DNA from 3 places in the Rahnella sp. P4_A8 genome. Region 2 is predicted to be linked to each of the others. Evidence: predicted binding sites of a transcription regulator. Region 2 holds the regulator's gene; each other region holds the start of a gene.
The links. The regulator LexA, encoded in region 2, represses DNA repair genes until DNA is damaged. The targets are predictions, from matches to a motif close to TNCTGTATGTACATACAGNA.

Region 1 (5,740 bases), on a different contig from region 2:
GCTGCGCTACTCCATTACTGAAAAAATCAGCCAACATAACGCCAGCCTTCATATATTGATGGCCATCAACCCATATTCTCTTCAGGGAGTTTGTGGCCGAATTTATAATGTCACGAGTATCATTAGAAGGGGTCAGTAGCTTCATGGATGCTTGATTTCCATAGTATGTTTCATTATGTGCGTGTGGGCTGGTATGAAGGAAAACACTAACGAAACGGCAGAACTGGCGCTCACTACGTAGTTTTTCTGATGCTCGCTCAGCATAGTCACAAATGGCTTGATGCATATCCGAATACTGAGTTATGCGGTTGCCAAAAGATCTACTGCAGATGATCTGTTGTTTTTCTGGTGCAAACTCTTCCGGTTCAAGACATTGTTCACCTCGAAGTTCACGAACAGTCCTTTCGAGAACAACATTGAAGTGTTTTCTTATTACCCATAATGAGCTTTCAGCCAGGTCAAGTGCTGTATTAATACCCATTGAATTAAGTTTCTTACTAATTCTCCGACCAATACCCCAGACATCCTCAACAGAGATAATTGCCAGTAGCCTGCGCTGACGTTCAATATTCGATAAGTCGACAATGCCACCAGTGCCACGCCATTTCTTGGCTGCATGGTTAGCTAACTTTGCTAATGTCTTTGTTTGTGCAATACCAACCCCCACAGTTAATCCTGTATTTTTAAATACTCTATTTTTCATTTCATGACCGAAGCAATTTAGGGGCATGCAATTTATTACCCCAGATAAATTAACGAAGGCTTCGTCTATTGAGTAAACTTCGATCGAAGGAGACATTTCAGTTAGCGTCTGCATAACTCGCTCACTTAGATCGGCATAAAGTGCATAATTAGAACTGAATACATAAACCCTGGAGCTATATGTATTGTTTTTTATTTTAAAAAATGGCTCACCCATTTTAATACCAAGGGATTTTGCCTCGGCTGAGCGAGAAATAATACAGCCATCGTTATTGGAAACGACGACAACAGGCTTCCCCTGCAAGTCTGGCCGAAAAACAGTTTCGCAAGAAGTATAAAAACTATTTACGTCGATGAGAGCGAACATAATTATTTATGCGCCTTAATACTAAAAATGACCACTCCGAATATTTCTAATTCTTCTGCATTTTGAAATGAAATCGAAGAATAATCATCGTTGTGAGGTACTAGCTGTAGATAAGGATGAGTACGAAGTTCTTTCACGGTGAATTCACCTGAAACAGCAGCAATAACAATATCGCCATGTACGGCTGAAAGCGAGCGATCCACCACTAAAAGATCCCCATCACTGATGCCGGCGCCATGCATAGACTCCCCGCTAACTTTTATGAAGTAAGTGGCACTCGGATGTCTTATCAGCAATTTGTTGAGATCCAGTCTGTCCTCGACATAGTCCTGCGCTGGGCTCGGAAAGCCACAGGGCACTTTCTCAGAGAAGAGAGGAAGCATGACTGGTTGAGAAGCCTCAGTTGGTCGAATGAGCTGCATGATGTTGATTCCGATATACTGTGTTTATATACAGTATTGCTGAATGCAGCTAAGGATCAAGAAACTTGTGAAGCGATTCCTGAAAGTGCTTGAAGTGTCTGTTAATTTAGTTTGTGTGGTATCCAATATAGTTTTGTTGCCTGACTTAAACCCAGTTCAGCGAAACCGTAGCACTCTGACGGTAAGTCACCTCGGTCCCTGCTCTTCGATGAAGAACTGGCTTTCGGCACGTAATAAGAATGCAATTCAGTCCACACAGTTCTGATTCAGGATCCATGATGAGACAGTCCTGAGCGCCCCGGGCGAATATGAGTATCTCCCTGACAGCAGAAAAAGTCCCTGTTTCCACAAAGGCCACTGAGAAGCAAGTTGATAATCAAACCATTCGCTTCGTAAAAGTCCGTGAGTTGCCCCCGGCAACTGCCTGATACAGCGGGGAGTGCCCGCTGGTAGTGCTTTGGCCCAGACCGCGGCTGTTTCATCAGCGTCTACATTCCGGTCATCCTGGCCCATCAGAATTAATACCGGAGTATGTGTACCGGAAATATCTTTCGTCGCATCAGCCAGAGAATTCCTGCGTTCGAAGTCCTGGCGCGTACATTGGGAGTGGCAGGGGAGAACCGCTGCTTCTTCTGTAAACTGGCGGTCAAAAACCACGGCTTCATGTTTTTTAGCATCCTGAATATCATTCAGGGAGCGACCTTCGACTTTAAGTCGTTGCCCTGTATAGTATATGCCCTGATTACGCCAGTTTATCGCCGCACCTATCAGCACAACAAACTCAGTTGTTGTCAGTTGGCTCGCCTGCGGTACAACCCAACCTGCCTGCGAGAATCCAAGATAACCTCCGCGACTTTTTTTCAGTTCCGGCTGTTCTCTCAGTTTTTTTAACGCCAAAACCGCCTCCTCTGCGCGATCTGACATTGTCTGTGCCAGCCAGTTACCTGTACTTTTATCCACACCAGGTTTATCCCATGAAAAAACGGCAATTCCCTGTGAGACAAGGAATTTAACCAATGGAATATATCCACCTTCTGACCAGCGGTCCTGAGGTCCGTCTCCATGAACTAAAAGCACAAACGGAGGAGAAACCTTACCTGGAGGCATAATCAACGTCCCCATCAGAACATCGTTATTATGCTTAAAAGATATAGAACGTTGTTGCCCGTACCCTGAAAGATCGAAATCATATAATCGGCTAAGCAAAAAAATAATGAGAACGACAATCATAATTGAAAATGACACAATATATTTAATCATGTATAGCTCTTTATAATTTATAAAATTAAATATCAGCCGACTTTTTTAATACTTTATAGAACAGGATGTCAATGACTTAAAATTCGAAGCTCCTGACAGTAATAATCTCAGTGCTGCTGTGGGCGTTAACTTCCACTTCAGGGATGAACAAATGGAAATTAAGTGAGATTTACCAACAGTAACTGGCGGAGCTTCACCGCTATTTATCCTTAAAGCGCATCGCCAGCCACTGAGCATGCTGCTGCGTCACCAACAGTTGATCATCTTGCTCGCGCCACTGAATATCCCCTTGGCTAAGACAGCGCCTGAGCTGCTCCAGTGATGCTACCTGGAAACAGAGCGCCACCATTTTCGCCGGTGCCTGCGCAGCGACAGGCGGAAGCGCGAATTCCAGACGTGCTTGTTGATGAGTGATAATACGCAGGCAGCAGGTCCCTGAATCAAGCACATAACCGCCGTTGGTCTCCGCGCGGGCCTCCACACTGAACAACTGGTGATACAGCGCCAGCGTCTGTTCAGGTTGAGGCGAGGCAATAACGAAGGCAGACAGCGCTTGCACGCCATTAGGATGTACCTGCCAGGCGGGCTGCCAAACGGCCTGCGGCGTTTGATGTTCGCAGAAAAAACTGAAGCCGTATGCCAGGGCGCTGGCGCGGATCCGCGAGATGCAGAACCGGGCCTCAGTCTGGCTGCCGTCCGGCAATATCACCGGGCGTGAGAAGCGGGTCGGCGGTTCGCCATCGAGTTGACATTGCCGGAGGTGCTGCCATACCGCATGCGCATCCCGGGTTTTCCAGACCAGTCCGGCAAGGCCTGGCGCAACGTTCCACAATCCTCGCGAGTCTGTCTGACTGGCAGGCTCATAACCTAAAAGTTCCAGATAGTTATCTGCAAAGACGGCCAGATGGTTACTGGAGCCCATCGAATGGTGCCCCCGTGTACTGAGCTGAAATCCCATCCGCTGGAACAGGCCTTGCGCCTGATCCAGTTCTTCATCGACATTAATCACCGCGTGATCGATAACCGGAGTAATCGGCATGGTGTCTTCCTTCTGTTCTTTTTACTGATCCTGTCAGGCGGCACGACCGCCAAAATAGAGTTCGCGCATACGGGGGTCGTGTAGCAGGTCCTGCGCGCTGCCCTCCATCGCCACTTTCCCCAGCGCCAGAACATAGACCCGGTCGGAAATGTGCAGTGCCTCCATAGCATTCTGRTCGACCATTAAAATGGTCACTTTTTCCTGGCGGCGAATGGTTTGTATGGCGCTAAAAACTTCCGTAAGCATTTTCGGTGACAGCCCGGCCGAAGGTTCATCGAGCAGCAGTACTGCGGGTTCAGGCATCAGAGCCCTTGCCAGCGCGAGGATTTGTCGCTCGCCGCCGGAAAGCGCTGACGCGGGTGATTGCCATTTTTTATGTAACACAGGGTAATTTTCCGCCAGTTGGGCCATTCGCTGCTTACGTTGGCCTGGCGGTAAAAATTGTCCCCCGGTTTGCAGATTTTCTGCCACGGTCAGATTGTTGAAGACGTTGTCCAGTTGTGGGACAAACCCGAGTGAGCATTCACGGATTTTCCGGTGCACCGGAATTTTTGCCGTTTCGCATCCATCGATTTCAACCCGTCCTTCGCGCGGGGAGACAAATCCGGCAATCGATTTCAGCAAGGTGGATTTGCCGCAGCCATTTGGCCCCAGCAGCGTCACGATTTCCGCCTGTTCAACATGCAATGAAATACCGTGCAGAATATCAATCCCCGGGGTATAACCGGCGACCACGTTTTCGAGGGTAATCATACGGCCTCCTGCAATGTTGCGGTGCTTTGCCCTAAATAGGCATCCAGTACTTGCTGGTTCTGCGCCAGTTCATCCGGGCGGCAACTGGCGACAATCTGTCCGCGATCCAGCACGATGCAGCGCTGGCACAGGGTGTTTATAAAATGCATATCGTGTTCAATAACCAAAAGTGAAATACCCTGACGGCTCAGGTTGACCAACGTTTCCACCAGCTCCTGGCGTAATTTCGGGTGCACACCGGCCATAGGCTCATCCAGCATCAGCAGCGTCGGTTTACCCATCAGCGCGCAGGCAATACCCAGTAGTTTTTTCTGTCCGCCGGAAAGCGCCGCAGCAGGCAGATCTTTAACTTTGGTTAACAGCAAGGTATCCAGTAATTCGCTGGCGCGGGTCCTGTCTTCCTGTTCGGCTTTACGCCCGGAAGCCAGCCCCAGCAGACCGTTGAATAACCCGTGCTGACGAGTACCAGCAGTCATCACGACTTCCATAACGCTCATCTTTTCCGGCATGACGGGGAGCTGGAAGGTGCGTGCAATGCCAGCCTGGATGATCCGGTGGCTGGGCTGACGAGTAATGGACTGTCCATCGAATGTGATGCTGCCGCCATCCGGCCGGTTAAACCCGGAAATGGTGTTGAGCAGCGTACTTTTACCGGAACCATTCGGCCCGAGCAGGCCAAGAATCTCCCCCTTTTCCAGCGTAAATGATACGGATGTCAGTACCTGGTTGCCGCCAAAGGATTTGCTGATGTCAGCCACTTCAAGCAAACGGCTCATGAGAAAGTCCTTAATTTTTCCGGTAACAGACCACCTGGTCGTGTGAGCAGACACAGTAATAAAGCCAGACCCACCAACCCCAGGCGTAGCGCGCCAGTCAGGTCTGAACTGATGTGGAAATAGTCTTTTGCAAAGGGGATAAAGTTATACAGCCCTTCCACCAGCAACACGCCCAGCAACACGCCGCGCACATTGCCAAGACCACCGATCATCACCATGCTCCAGATAAGAAAGGTTTCCGACGAAAGCAGGTAATCCGGGCTGACATAATCGGTGTACCAGGCCAGTAACATACCGGCCAGACAGCACATCACAGCACTGCTCATCAACGCCCGGCATTTCAGCCACGGCAGCGCATAGCCCATGCAGATCGCTAACTGAGGTTGCTCGCGCATCAGGCGCAGCGCCCGCCCAAACCGGC
Region 2 (5,740 bases):
GAGGTTGGGTACATCCGTGTACCCGTATCCTGAAGCGTTCCGGGTAGGAGCAGCTAAATCTCAGGATACGTCACTGGCACGCGAGGGGGAGTCGCGTCTTACCAGTGATATTTGTTTTTGGTTTCCCATTCATTGAGCTCTTTCTCGGCCTGATCTTTTTGATAGCCGTAACGCTCCTGAATTTTACCGACTAACTGATCACGTTTACCTTCAACCACTGTCAGGTCGTCATCAGTCAGTTTGCCCCATTGTTCTTTCACTTTCCCTTTGAACTGCTTCCAGTTACCGTCGGCTTGGTCCTTATTCATAAAATATCTCCTGTTACCTTGGGTTTTATGAACTGCATTTCGTCTTGCAGCTCGTCCTTAACACTTTAAAGGTTAGTAGAGAATCTCGATTAATCCTCCTTAAACAGGGATAAAAACCACTATTAGGATTAATCTAAAGCATGAAATAACGACAAAGCTGCGCTTATTTCTTTGAAAATAGCTGAAAAATCAGTGCGACGGAGACGAAAACCATGTGTCATGCCGCCAGTAACGACGCCATATCCAGCCCAGTGAAATCCCGCGTAACCCGAGGAATACCGTCAGCGCCAGCCACAACGCATGATTGCCCAGCAGCGGTAAAGTGAACAATGTCAGCCCGTACCCCAGCGCCGCCACCAGCATGCTGTTTCGCATATCCCGCCCACGCGTTGCGCCGATAAACATGCCATCAAGCAAATAGCACCAGACAGCCACCAGCGGCAGTATAATTTGCCAGCCAAGATATCGGTCCGCCAGCTCACGCAATTCCGGTAATGATGTCAGCGCATCAATGATCGCCCCACCCGCCAGCGCGTAAATCAGAGCAAAAAACAGCGCAACCAGCCCGGCCTGACGACACGCGGCATGCCAGACATTCAGCAGTTTTTCGCGGTTGCGGGCACCGAATGCCTCACCGGAATGCGCTTCGATAGCATAAGCAAAACCGTCAAGTGCAAACGCGGTAAATGTCAGCAGGTTCATCAACACGGCGTTGACCGCCACAATGTGGCTGCCCAGCCGCGCGCCCAGAACGGTCAGCGATGCAAAGCAAAGCTGCAACAGTAATGAGCGCAGCATGATGTCGCGGTTAAGCCCGAGAAGACGGCGCAAATTACCACGCCACGCGGAGGTGATTTCTGCGCCGGTGATACCGCGTCGTTTCATCACCCGCCAGACGAAATACAGCCCGATGAGTAGCGTGAAATACTCGGAGCTTGCCGTCGCCATGGCTGCGCCACGCACGTTCCAGCCCAGCCCGATCACCAGCCACAGATCCAGAATGATATTCAGCAAATTCCCGGCAATCAGCAAAATCACCGGCCCGCGAACGTACTGAATGCCGAGCAACCACCCGAGGATCACCAGATTCGCCAATGAAGCCGGGGCGCTGAACCAGCGGATTTCGATAAACAGCCTCGCCTGTTCAAGCACGGGCTGGCTGCCGCCGACAATGTGAAACGCCAGCTCCATCAGCGGATGACGGAATACCACAATAATGACGCCCGCCAGTACAGCCAGAAGGAAGGGTTGTACAAAAGCACGCGCCAGAAGCTGATTATCTTTCGCGCCCAGCGCCTGAGCGGTCATGCCGGTGGTACTCATCCGCAGAAACAGTAAGAGCATAAAAAGGAAAGTGGTGATCATCGAACCCACAGCCACGCCGCCGAGATAATCCGGGCTGTCGAGATGACCGATCACTGCGGTATCCACCAGGCCGAGGAGCGGCACCGTGATATTGGAAAAAATCATCGGCAATGCCAGCATCCAGAGCGCTTTATCGGCAGGGCTTAAAAAGGTGTTTTTGAGTGTGTGTCGCAGGGAATGATGTTGCATAGAGAATCTCATGCCGGAGGTTCAGGTTATGCCTGTAAATGACATCGCCCCGAAAGGGGCGATGATGAGAGAAACGCATTTCTCTTTGAATTCACATGGATGCCAGAGGCGGCCGCCATCCATATTCAATTAGTTTTAGTCTTGTCTATCTGACACAGCAATTTCTGACTTAGTCATATCTGACCGAGTAATTCGCGTTATATCAAGGCGGCAACTAAGCGAACGCCGGGAGCATACACAAGTATGTGACCGGGGTTCGCGAAGGCAGCCAACGCAGAGATAGCTCGAAGTACGAAGGTCAGATCCAGTCGCCGTTGCGGATAACACCTACGGCTAAGCCTTCAATGCTGAAATTCTGCTCGCGCAAATCCACCACGATCGGCTGAAACTCGCTGTTCTCAGGCAATAACTGCACCACACTGCCTTGTTTTTTCAGGCGTTTCACGGTGACCTCATCATCAATACGGGCCACCACAACCTGACCATTACGCACGTCTTGCGTTTTATGCACGGCCAGCAGATCGCCGTCAAGGATACCAATATCACGCATCGACATACCGCTGACACGCAGCAGGAAATCGGCGCTCGGCTTAAACATTGCCGGATCGATCTGATAGTGCCCTTCGATATGTTGCTGCGCCAGCAGCGGTTCACCGGCGGCAACGCGGCCAATCAGCGGTAAACCTTCTTCTTCTTCCATCAGCAGACGAATGCCGCGTGATGCACCGGAAACAATCTCAATAACACCTTTACGCGCCAGCGCTTTAAGATGCTCTTCCGCCGCATTGGGAGAACGGAACCCCAGACGTGATGCAATCTCTGCGCGGGTTGGTGGCATACCGGTGGTGGAGATATGATCGCGAATAAGGTCGTAGACCTCTTGTTGTCTGGTCGTTAAAGCTTTCATTCCGCCCCCTGGTTGTTTATACAGTCTTGCTGTGAGTATATACAGCTAAACGGTCAATGAAAACCTAAGATTGAATAAAAACAGGGCATAACGTTGATTCCTGGAATGCAGATTCCAAATCAGAACCATCGCGACCAAAAGATGCTGACCCAGACAAAAATCGCCAATATGATGGTCAGAAGTACGGCAGCAGAGCCGATATCTTTTGCGCGACCGGAAAGCACATGAAACTCAGGCCCGATGCGGTCTATTGCACATTCCACCGCGCTGTTGAGCAACTCCGTGACACAGACCAGCACGACGGATCCCACCAGCAGGATACGTTCAATGGTGCTGACATCAAGCAAGAAAGATAGCAAAATTAACGGGATAGCGACGCTGGCCTCCTGGCGAAATGCCGCTTCGTTTTGCCATGCCGCTTTGAATCCTTTCCAGGAATAGCCGGCCGCTTTATAAATTCGGGTAAATCCGGTGACTTGGTTCGCCATTTCGGGTACTGATCCTTAGAGTGTTTGCAGCATTTTAGCTTTTATATGACCACAGATCTCCACGGATCTTTCTGGTATCCTTGCGGCGAAATTGCTAACAAGAGGCTTCACGTTTTTATGTCAGGTTGGCGTAGACTTTATTACACATTATTGAATTTACCACTCTCATTGCTGGTAAAGAGCAAGGTCATACCTTCAGATCCGGTTACCGAGTTGCATTTAGACCCGACGCGGCCGATTTTGTACGTATTACCTTATAATTCCAAAGCCGATTTGCTGACGTTGCGTGCGCAATGTCTGGCGCAGAATCTGCCTGATCCTCTTATTCCGCTGGAAATTGACGGAACCCTGCTACCAAGCCATGTCTTTATAGCCGAAGGCCCGCGCGTATTCTCTTATTACACGCCGAAGCAGGAGTCCGTAAAGCTGTTCCACGACTACCTTGATTTGCACCGCAATAATCCGGATTTAGACATTCAGATGTTGCCGGTGTCGGTAATGTTTGGTCGTGCACCGGGCCGTGAAGGTCAGGACGACACGCCGCATCTGCGCGTGCTGAACGGTATCCAGAAATTTTTCGCTGTGCTGTGGCTGGGGCGGGACAGTTTCGTCCGTTTCTCCAATACCGTTTCCCTGCGTTATATGGCGACGGAACACGGCACAGATAAGACGATTGCTCAAAAACTGGCACGTGTGGCGCGGATGCATTTCTCCCGTCAGCGTCTGGCTGCGGTTGGTCCGCGTCTTCCGGCACGTCAGGATTTGTTCAATAAATTGCTGGCCTCAAAAGCCATTGAGAAAGCGATTGAAGACGAAGCCCGCAGCAAGAAAATTTCCCACGAAAAAGCCCAACAAAACGCCATCGCCCTGATGGAAGAGATTGCTGCTGACTTCTCTTATGAAGCCGTGCGCCTCTCTGACCGTGTGCTGAGCTGGACGTGGAACCGTTTGTACAAAGGCATCAACGTTAATAATGCCGAGCGTGTACGCCAGTTAGCGCTGGACGGTCAGGAAATTGTGTATGTGCCTTGCCACCGCAGCCACATGGACTATCTGCTGCTGTCTTACGTGCTCTATCATCAGGGTCTGGTACCGCCGCATATTGCCGCCGGTATCAACCTGAATTTCTGGCCGGCTGGCCCGATTTTCCGCCGTCTGGGTGCGTTCTTTATTCGTCGAACCTTTAAAGGCAACAAGCTCTATTCGACGGTTTTCCGTGAATATCTGGGCGAACTGTTCAGCCGCGGTTATTCGGTGGAATACTTTGTGGAAGGGGGGCGTTCGCGAACCGGGCGTCTGCTGGAGCCGAAAACGGGCACGCTGGCCATGACCATTCAGGCCATGCTGCGCGGCGGTTCACGTCCGATTACGCTGGTACCGATTTACATCGGTTATGAGCACGTCATGGAAGTGGGTACGTACGCGAAAGAATTACGCGGTGCGACCAAAGAGAAAGAAAGCCTGACACAGATGCTGAACGGGCTGCGCAAGCTGCGTAACCTCGGCCAGGGTTACGTGAACTTCGGTGAGCCGCTGCATCTGACCACTTACCTGAACCAGAACGTGCCAACCTGGCGTGAAGCCATCGACCCGATCGAAGCACAACGTCCAAGCTGGCTGACGCCGACAGTGCAGGATTTGGCAGAACAGATCATGGTGCGCATCAACAATTCAGCGGCAGCCAATGCCATGAACTTGTGTTGTACCGCGCTGCTGGCCTCCCGTCAGCGTTCACTGACACGCGAACAGCTGACCGAGCAAATCGACTGTTATCTGCAATTGCTGCGTAACGTGCCTTACAACGCGGATTCGACGGTGCCTGATCTGACCGCTGACCAGTTGCTTGATCACGCGCTGAACATGAATAAGTTCCAGGTTGAGAAAGACAACATTGGCGACATCATCGTTCTGCCTCGCGAACAGGCCGTGCTGATGACGTATTACCGCAACAACATCCATCATATGCTGGTGTTGCCATCACTGATTTCAAGCATTGTGATGCACCACCGCCAGGTCAGCCGCGCGGAATTACTGCATCAGGTCGAACTGATTTATCCGATGCTCAAAGCCGAACTGTTTATGCATTTCGATACGCCTGAGCTGCCACAAGTGCTGGATGTTCTGACGCTGGAACTGGCGCGTCAGCAAATCATTCACCTTGAAGATGATGAGCTGACACTTAATCCGGCCCGTATCCGCACCCTCCAGTTGCTGGCGGCTGGCGTACGTGAAACGCTGCAACGTTACGCGATTACCTTCTCCCTGCTCACCAATAACCCAAGCATCAACCGCGGGGCACTGGAAAAAGAGAGCCGGATTATGGCGCAGCGTTTATCCGTGCTGCACGGTATCAATGCCCCTGAATTCTTCGATAAAGCTGTGTTCTCGACGCTGGTCGGCACACTGCGCGCAGAAGGCTATATCAGTGACACCGGCGATGCCATTCAGGAACAAACGCGTGAGATTTACCTCATGCTCAGCGA
Region 3 (5,740 bases), on a different contig from region 2:
CTGCGTAATGCGTGACAAGTATTCGCGATTTTCCTGCGCCTTGAGCGTCATAAAACGCACACGTGAGCGGGGATGACAAAACAGCGTTAAACCATTTTCCAGCCGGGGCTGAATTCCTGCAAAATCGACAGGGGCTAACTGGGCAGCCGTTGCAAAGATTGCCTCGTAAGGCGCGGAGTCGGGCAGTAAAAGCTGCCAGTCAAGTCGGTTATTGGTCAATGTGTTAGCTGTTTTCTATAAAAAGGGAAAGTGCGATTATACAAGAATAAATCCGGCTGCATACAATGAGAGTCGTAGCGGAATTGGTCTTAGTGCACATTGCTGTACAGGTGGGCAAAAAACAACCAAAATAAGCGGTTTTATTTGGGGTGAAAATTGAATTAAAGCTGTTATGCTTAGTAAAGTTACGTGGTCACCGAAGAGTTCACGATGAAATATCAGCAACTGGAAAATCTCGAAAGTGGTTGGAAATGGAAGTATCTGGTGAAAAAACACCGGGAAGGTGAGCGGATCACCCGCCATTTGGAAAACAGCGCTGCCCAGGAATCCGTGAATCAACTTCTCAACCTGGAAAACGAGCCGGTCAAAGTGTCAGACTGGATTGTTAATAATATGAATCCGGCGCTGGAAAATCGTCTTAAGCAAACGATTCGTGCACGCCGTAAGCGTCATTTCAATGCAGAGCATCAGCACACTCGCAAAAAATCTATCGATTTAGAATTTCTGGTTTGGCAGCGTTTAGCGGGATTGGCACAAAGGCGTGGTGTCACGCTTTCTGACACGATCATTCAACTGCTTGAAGATGCCGAGCGTAAAGAGAAATACGCGAATCAGATGTCTTCATTGAAAGAAGATTTAGAACAAATACTCGGCAAGAAAGATATTGGATAGATTTGCTTTCGCATCTCAGGGAGTCAGCTATTTGCTCTGACCGAAGGCATAAAAAAAACCCCGCCATGGCGGGGTTTTTAGTATCTGTAGCAAAAGCTAAAGCGTGTTATTAAGCCTGTGGCTGAGTAACAGTATCTTTGTAGCCTTTAACTTCGATTTCTACACGACGGTCTGGTGCCAGGCAGTCGATCAGAGCGGCACGGCCTTTAACGGAGTCACAGGTAGAACCGGTAACTGGGTTAGATTTACCCTGGCCTTGTGCAGAGATCTTGTTAGCAGGGATACCTTTAGATACCAGGTAATCTACTACGCTCTGAGCACGTTGCTCAGACAGTTTCTGGTTGTATTGTTCTGAACCGATACGGTCGGTGTAACCCAGAACGATAACAGAACCGTCTTTAGGATCGATAGAGCTCAACTGGCTGTACAGCTGATCCAGAGCCTGTTGGCCTTCTGGTTTCAGAGTCGCTTTGTTGAAGTTGAAGAGAACGTCAGATTTCAGAGTGAATTTCTTAGTCTCTACAACTGGAGCTGGAGCTGGTGCTGGAGCAACAACTGGAGCAGCTGCTTCATCTTGACCGAAACGGTAAGAAACACCTACAGACAGCATTGCGTTATCAGGACGTGCACCAACGGTAGCCGCGTCACCAATGTTGTTAACCCACTGGTAATCCAGACGGGTAGCCCAGTTTTTGGTTACTGCGTATTCAACACCAACTGCTGCCAGTGGAGAAACACCAGTGTCATGATCACTTACGCGACCATTAGCACCGTTGTTGAAGTTACCTTTAGCATCTGCACGCCAAACCATACCACCCAGACGGGTGTACAGGTCCAGATCGTCAGTCAGCGGGTAGCTCAGTTTAGCAGCCAGCTGAACGCCTTGTGCTTTGAACGCGCCGTTATTTACGCTGCCTTTGTAAGGCATACGGCCAAGCCAGTCATATCCCATTTCAAAGCCCAGGTATTGGTTCGCTTGGTAACCCAAGAACGCACCTGCACCCAGTTGGCTTTCGTGGGTAGGGCCGTTGCCGATACCGTTGTAAGCGTTTGCGAAACCAGTGTCATGGTATTGGGACCAGCCCAATTTACCACCGGTATACCAGGTGTTATCTTTAGGGGCGGCTTGCGCTACGGTAGCGAAACCTGCCAGTGCCACTGCTAATGCGATAGCTGTCTTTTTCATTTTGCGCCTCGTTATCATCCAAATAGGCAATTGAGCTTTAAGCTTTTTAAGCCCTTGGTTAAAATCCTTACGCCAAGATTATTGCTTCATTTCAGAACTTGCCACTTTACGTTGGCATTATCGAGCAACCTTGGCGTTGTAAAGTCTACAACGTGGCGCGAAACTTACAAGCTTGATGTGTTAACACCGTGGAAAAAAAGGGAAAAACGGACACATTTCTTAACGGCTTTGGCAATTTGCTGACAAAATCTGGCACTAATCTGCATTCCGGAAGCCCGTTTTTACTGGCTTGCAGGCATTATTCAGCACAAATCACTAAGTTCCGCATTATTTTCATAGGAAGATTCCTATTTTGAACTAATGGTATACGGAAGAGTGAATTTTTACTGTGGAATGATGTCCACAAGCTGAATTCTGTTCATTTGTCGGTCTCATTATGAAGCCGTAAGCACCACCCTGGCGTGCTGCAATTTGCAATCTTTCCCTCTCAGTATCACTCAAATCCGGAAGCCATCCCAACACGACACTGTAGTTACCCGTCTGCAAGGCTTTCTCCATCGCATCTACCGTCGACATCGCCGTAATTTGATTAACTTGCACCATCTTATCCACCGGCAGACCTGACTGAGATAACCAATGACGGCTCAGTTTTTGTTGAGGTGTGAGCCACAACAACCAGCGAGACTGCATACCCAGGTGTTGCAGTAAGGGCAGTAATAACTGCGCAAAAGCAGGTTGGCTCGCACTATAGACGAACTCAGTGATCAGACCATTATTCAAGGATGCAGACGTATTTACCTGTGACGGAGTGACGGGCAAAGCAAGCTGACTAAAATGATGATTTGTATGGTGTTGAGTTCGCATAATGATGTACTCCAGTGAGTTACTGTATGTATGTACAGTACTCTGGCGGTGAGCAAAGATCAACCCAATTTTTCCAAGATATCTCGCAAATTTTGAAGGCAACAGGCTGTAACGGCATTTTATGTTTGTTGGAGTTCATAAGATTGCGTATTTTGCTTTTAGCTGTTTTGGTAACTCAAAATGGAAGCAAGGGATTAACGTGAAAAGGATAACGCAATGATAAACAAATCAAAAAAACGAGTGCTTGAGTGTCTGGAGATTTTTGCCCCGTTGGGCAATATTCGTTCCCGCACCCAATTTGGGGGGATGAGCTTGTCCGCTGACCGCGTCATGTTCGCCCTGGTTTCTGATGGTGAACTCTATCTGCGAGCGACCGGAGAAACCGAAACTCATTTTCGCCGCAAAAAGATGGAGAGGCTGACCTATCGCAAGCGAGGCATGGATGTGCAGTTGCGTTATTTCAAAGTGAGTGCCCGGCAATGGAGTGATCACCAGGCACTGTGCGAGCTGGGCAGATTATCGTTGCAAGGGATGTTGCGGGATATAGAGCTGAAAAAAAACAACGAAGCGGTCCGATTGAAAGATTTACCCAATCTCTCGCTGGCGCTAGAAAGGATGCTCTGGCAAGTCGGCATTGAGAACTCGGGGGACTTGCGGTTACAGGGGGCCTGCCATACCTACCTCAAACTGTGTGCCATTAAAAAAAAGAATTTAGGGATTAATTTACTGATGGCACTCGAAGGGGCAATTTTGGGCTTCCATGAAGCCGCTTTGCCGATGGAATCCAGAGAGTCATTAACTCACTGGTTTAACCATCACCAAGAGCAGCTATCAACGGTTGTGCACTAAATTTGCGTAAGTTATCTGCAATTAGAGCCGATTTTGTGCCGGCAGGATCTTAGTATTAAGACTGGTGAGCTCAGGCAAATGAGCCACCAGTAATCCAATTTGCTGAAGCACGAGCTGCTCTTTACTGTCGATATCCGTTGTACGCATCTGAATACGTGCAGTGAGTTCACCGAGCGCGTGTTGGATGCGTTCTGCTTCAGAAGGCAGATGATGCAAAGCGCCGTCAACGCAGCATGCTGCATCATCCAGCAACCTCAGGGTTTCGGCATCATTGAGTTTTTCGCGATGGGCACCCAGCGCTGAAATGTAGCTCAGCATAGTATGATTGAGGCATAACAGGCGAAACGCCGCTTCGAGTGTCGCCGGTTCGTTATTTCTCTCAGAGCTCATGTTCGACACCACGGACGCCAGCTCGGCATCGCAATTATGCGCATCACGGCGGGCCAGACGGTACTCGAGACTGTTGTCTTTCCCCTGATGGTACTGCACCAGAATAGCATCAAGATAACGGCAATTAGCATCGAACGTTTTTCTGACCACCTTATCAAGTTGCCTGAATTTCCAGTCGGGCCATATAAAGGTCACTGCCGCCCAGGCGATACCACAACCAATCAGCGTATCGATTACTCTCGGGATAGCGACTTCAAATCCTTCGCCTAACAAATTGAAGCATAACAACACCAGAAGGGTGATGAACATTGTGGCCTGCGCGTATTGCACTGTGCGGAACGCAAAGAACAATAACCCGCTGATGACGATCAGAATCATTTGCCCGTCAACGGACGGAACGAAATACAAGATAGGCATCCCGAGAGCAATACCGGCGAGTGTTCCGATTATCCTCAGAGCTAACCTCCGGCGGGTCGCACTGTAGTTTGGTTGACAGACAAAAAGACTGGTGAGCAAGATCCAGTAGCCGTGATTTAAGCCGCTGACCTGAATGAAAACGTAGCCTACAAAGAGCACGACAGACATACGAATTGCATGACGGAACAACACCGATTGCGGCGTAAAATGGCGGGAAATGCGCAGCCAGATATCATCAAGGCCAGTCAGACGGTCTTCCGCAAACGGGCTTTTGCCGGTCTGGTTTTCCGGCAGAGACTGCTCCGACTCGATATTTGCCAGTTGCGCGTCAATCGCATGCAGATTGCGTAAAAGATGGCGTAACGCCTGTAATGTCTCACGGTGTTCGTGATGAGATTCCAGACGTTTGAGGGCTTCTTCCAGCCGGGAAAACGCCCGTTCGAACTGGCTGTTGTGGGTATATTGCTGGCGATAAAGAATGCATTGTGACAGCTGTAAACAGGCCCGCGCCTGCATGCTCATCAGGCGCTGAAAGCGGAACAGAATATCACTGTGATGAAATTGTTCACTGAGTTTGAGGTACTGCACGTGGGACGAGCTGGCGCGCTCATGAATATCCTGCACCACAAAATAATAATGTAATGTCCGGCGGGTCCCTTTCTGGCCACGATCTCCTTTCAGCCGGGTCTGTAGCGTATTTTTTGTTTGGTTCAGTGTGGAGACCAGTTGACCGTTGGCCATGGCCAGCTCGACCAGTTGCTGGTTGTTATCTTCCTGATCGGGATCAAACAACGTTGCTTTGGCTTCAAGATAAGCCGCCAGTTGCGTGAAACAGCGTGAGATCTGATCCTGTAACGGACGGATGGGGAAAATAATATGGCCAGCCAGCGTCAGCAGGTTATACCAGATAGCACCCGCAAGCAGGATCAGCGGTTGCTGATACCAGATGTGATACATGCTGGTGCCAAGCATCGTATATATGGCGATCAGCAACGCGCCGAAGGCAATCGTGGCATAACGCTGCCCCAGGGCCCCCAGCAGGATGAATCCGCAGGTTGAAATCATCAGCCCGGGCGCAAAAAGCCACGGATAGGGGAAGAGTAATTCTATGGATGCTGAAGCAATAAAAAAACAGACCAGAGT

Region 1: a site for LexA is predicted at 1,508-1,527, ahead of umuD (translesion error-prone DNA polymerase V autoproteolytic subunit). Genes of this name have one in related genera too.
Region 3: a site for LexA is predicted at 2,962-2,981, ahead of sulA (SOS-induced cell division inhibitor SulA). Genes of this name have one in related genera too.

What each region holds. Positions count from the first base shown of each region.
Region 1 covers NZ_JBFUHK010000078.1:262-6,001, forward strand. Annotated here, with positions in the region: gene umuC (translesion error-prone DNA polymerase V subunit UmuC) at 1-1,069, opposite strand, end outside; gene umuD (translesion error-prone DNA polymerase V autoproteolytic subunit) at 1,072-1,491, opposite strand; gene AC1DUO_RS21655 (alpha/beta hydrolase family protein) at 1,738-2,751, opposite strand; gene AC1DUO_RS21660 (VOC family protein) at 2,951-3,790, opposite strand; gene AC1DUO_RS21665 (ABC transporter ATP-binding protein) at 3,824-4,543, opposite strand; gene AC1DUO_RS21670 (ABC transporter ATP-binding protein) at 4,540-5,319, opposite strand; gene AC1DUO_RS21675 (branched-chain amino acid ABC transporter permease) at 5,316-5,740, opposite strand, start outside.
Region 2 covers NZ_JBFUHK010000008.1:22,780-28,519, reverse strand. Annotated here, with positions in the region: gene AC1DUO_RS06425 (CsbD family protein) at 99-308, opposite strand; gene dinF (MATE family efflux transporter DinF) at 498-1,862, opposite strand; gene lexA (transcriptional repressor LexA) at 2,161-2,769, opposite strand; gene AC1DUO_RS06410 (diacylglycerol kinase) at 2,889-3,257, opposite strand; gene plsB (glycerol-3-phosphate 1-O-acyltransferase PlsB) at 3,375-5,740, shown strand, end outside.
Region 3 covers NZ_JBFUHK010000021.1:28,915-34,654, forward strand. Annotated here, with positions in the region: gene AC1DUO_RS12850 (AAA family ATPase) at 1-219, opposite strand, end outside; gene matP (macrodomain Ter protein MatP) at 430-891, shown strand; gene ompA (porin OmpA) at 1,001-2,077, opposite strand; gene sulA (SOS-induced cell division inhibitor SulA) at 2,435-2,941, opposite strand; gene AC1DUO_RS12870 (TfoX/Sxy family DNA transformation protein) at 3,158-3,790, shown strand; gene yccS (YccS family putative transporter) at 3,812-5,740, opposite strand, start outside.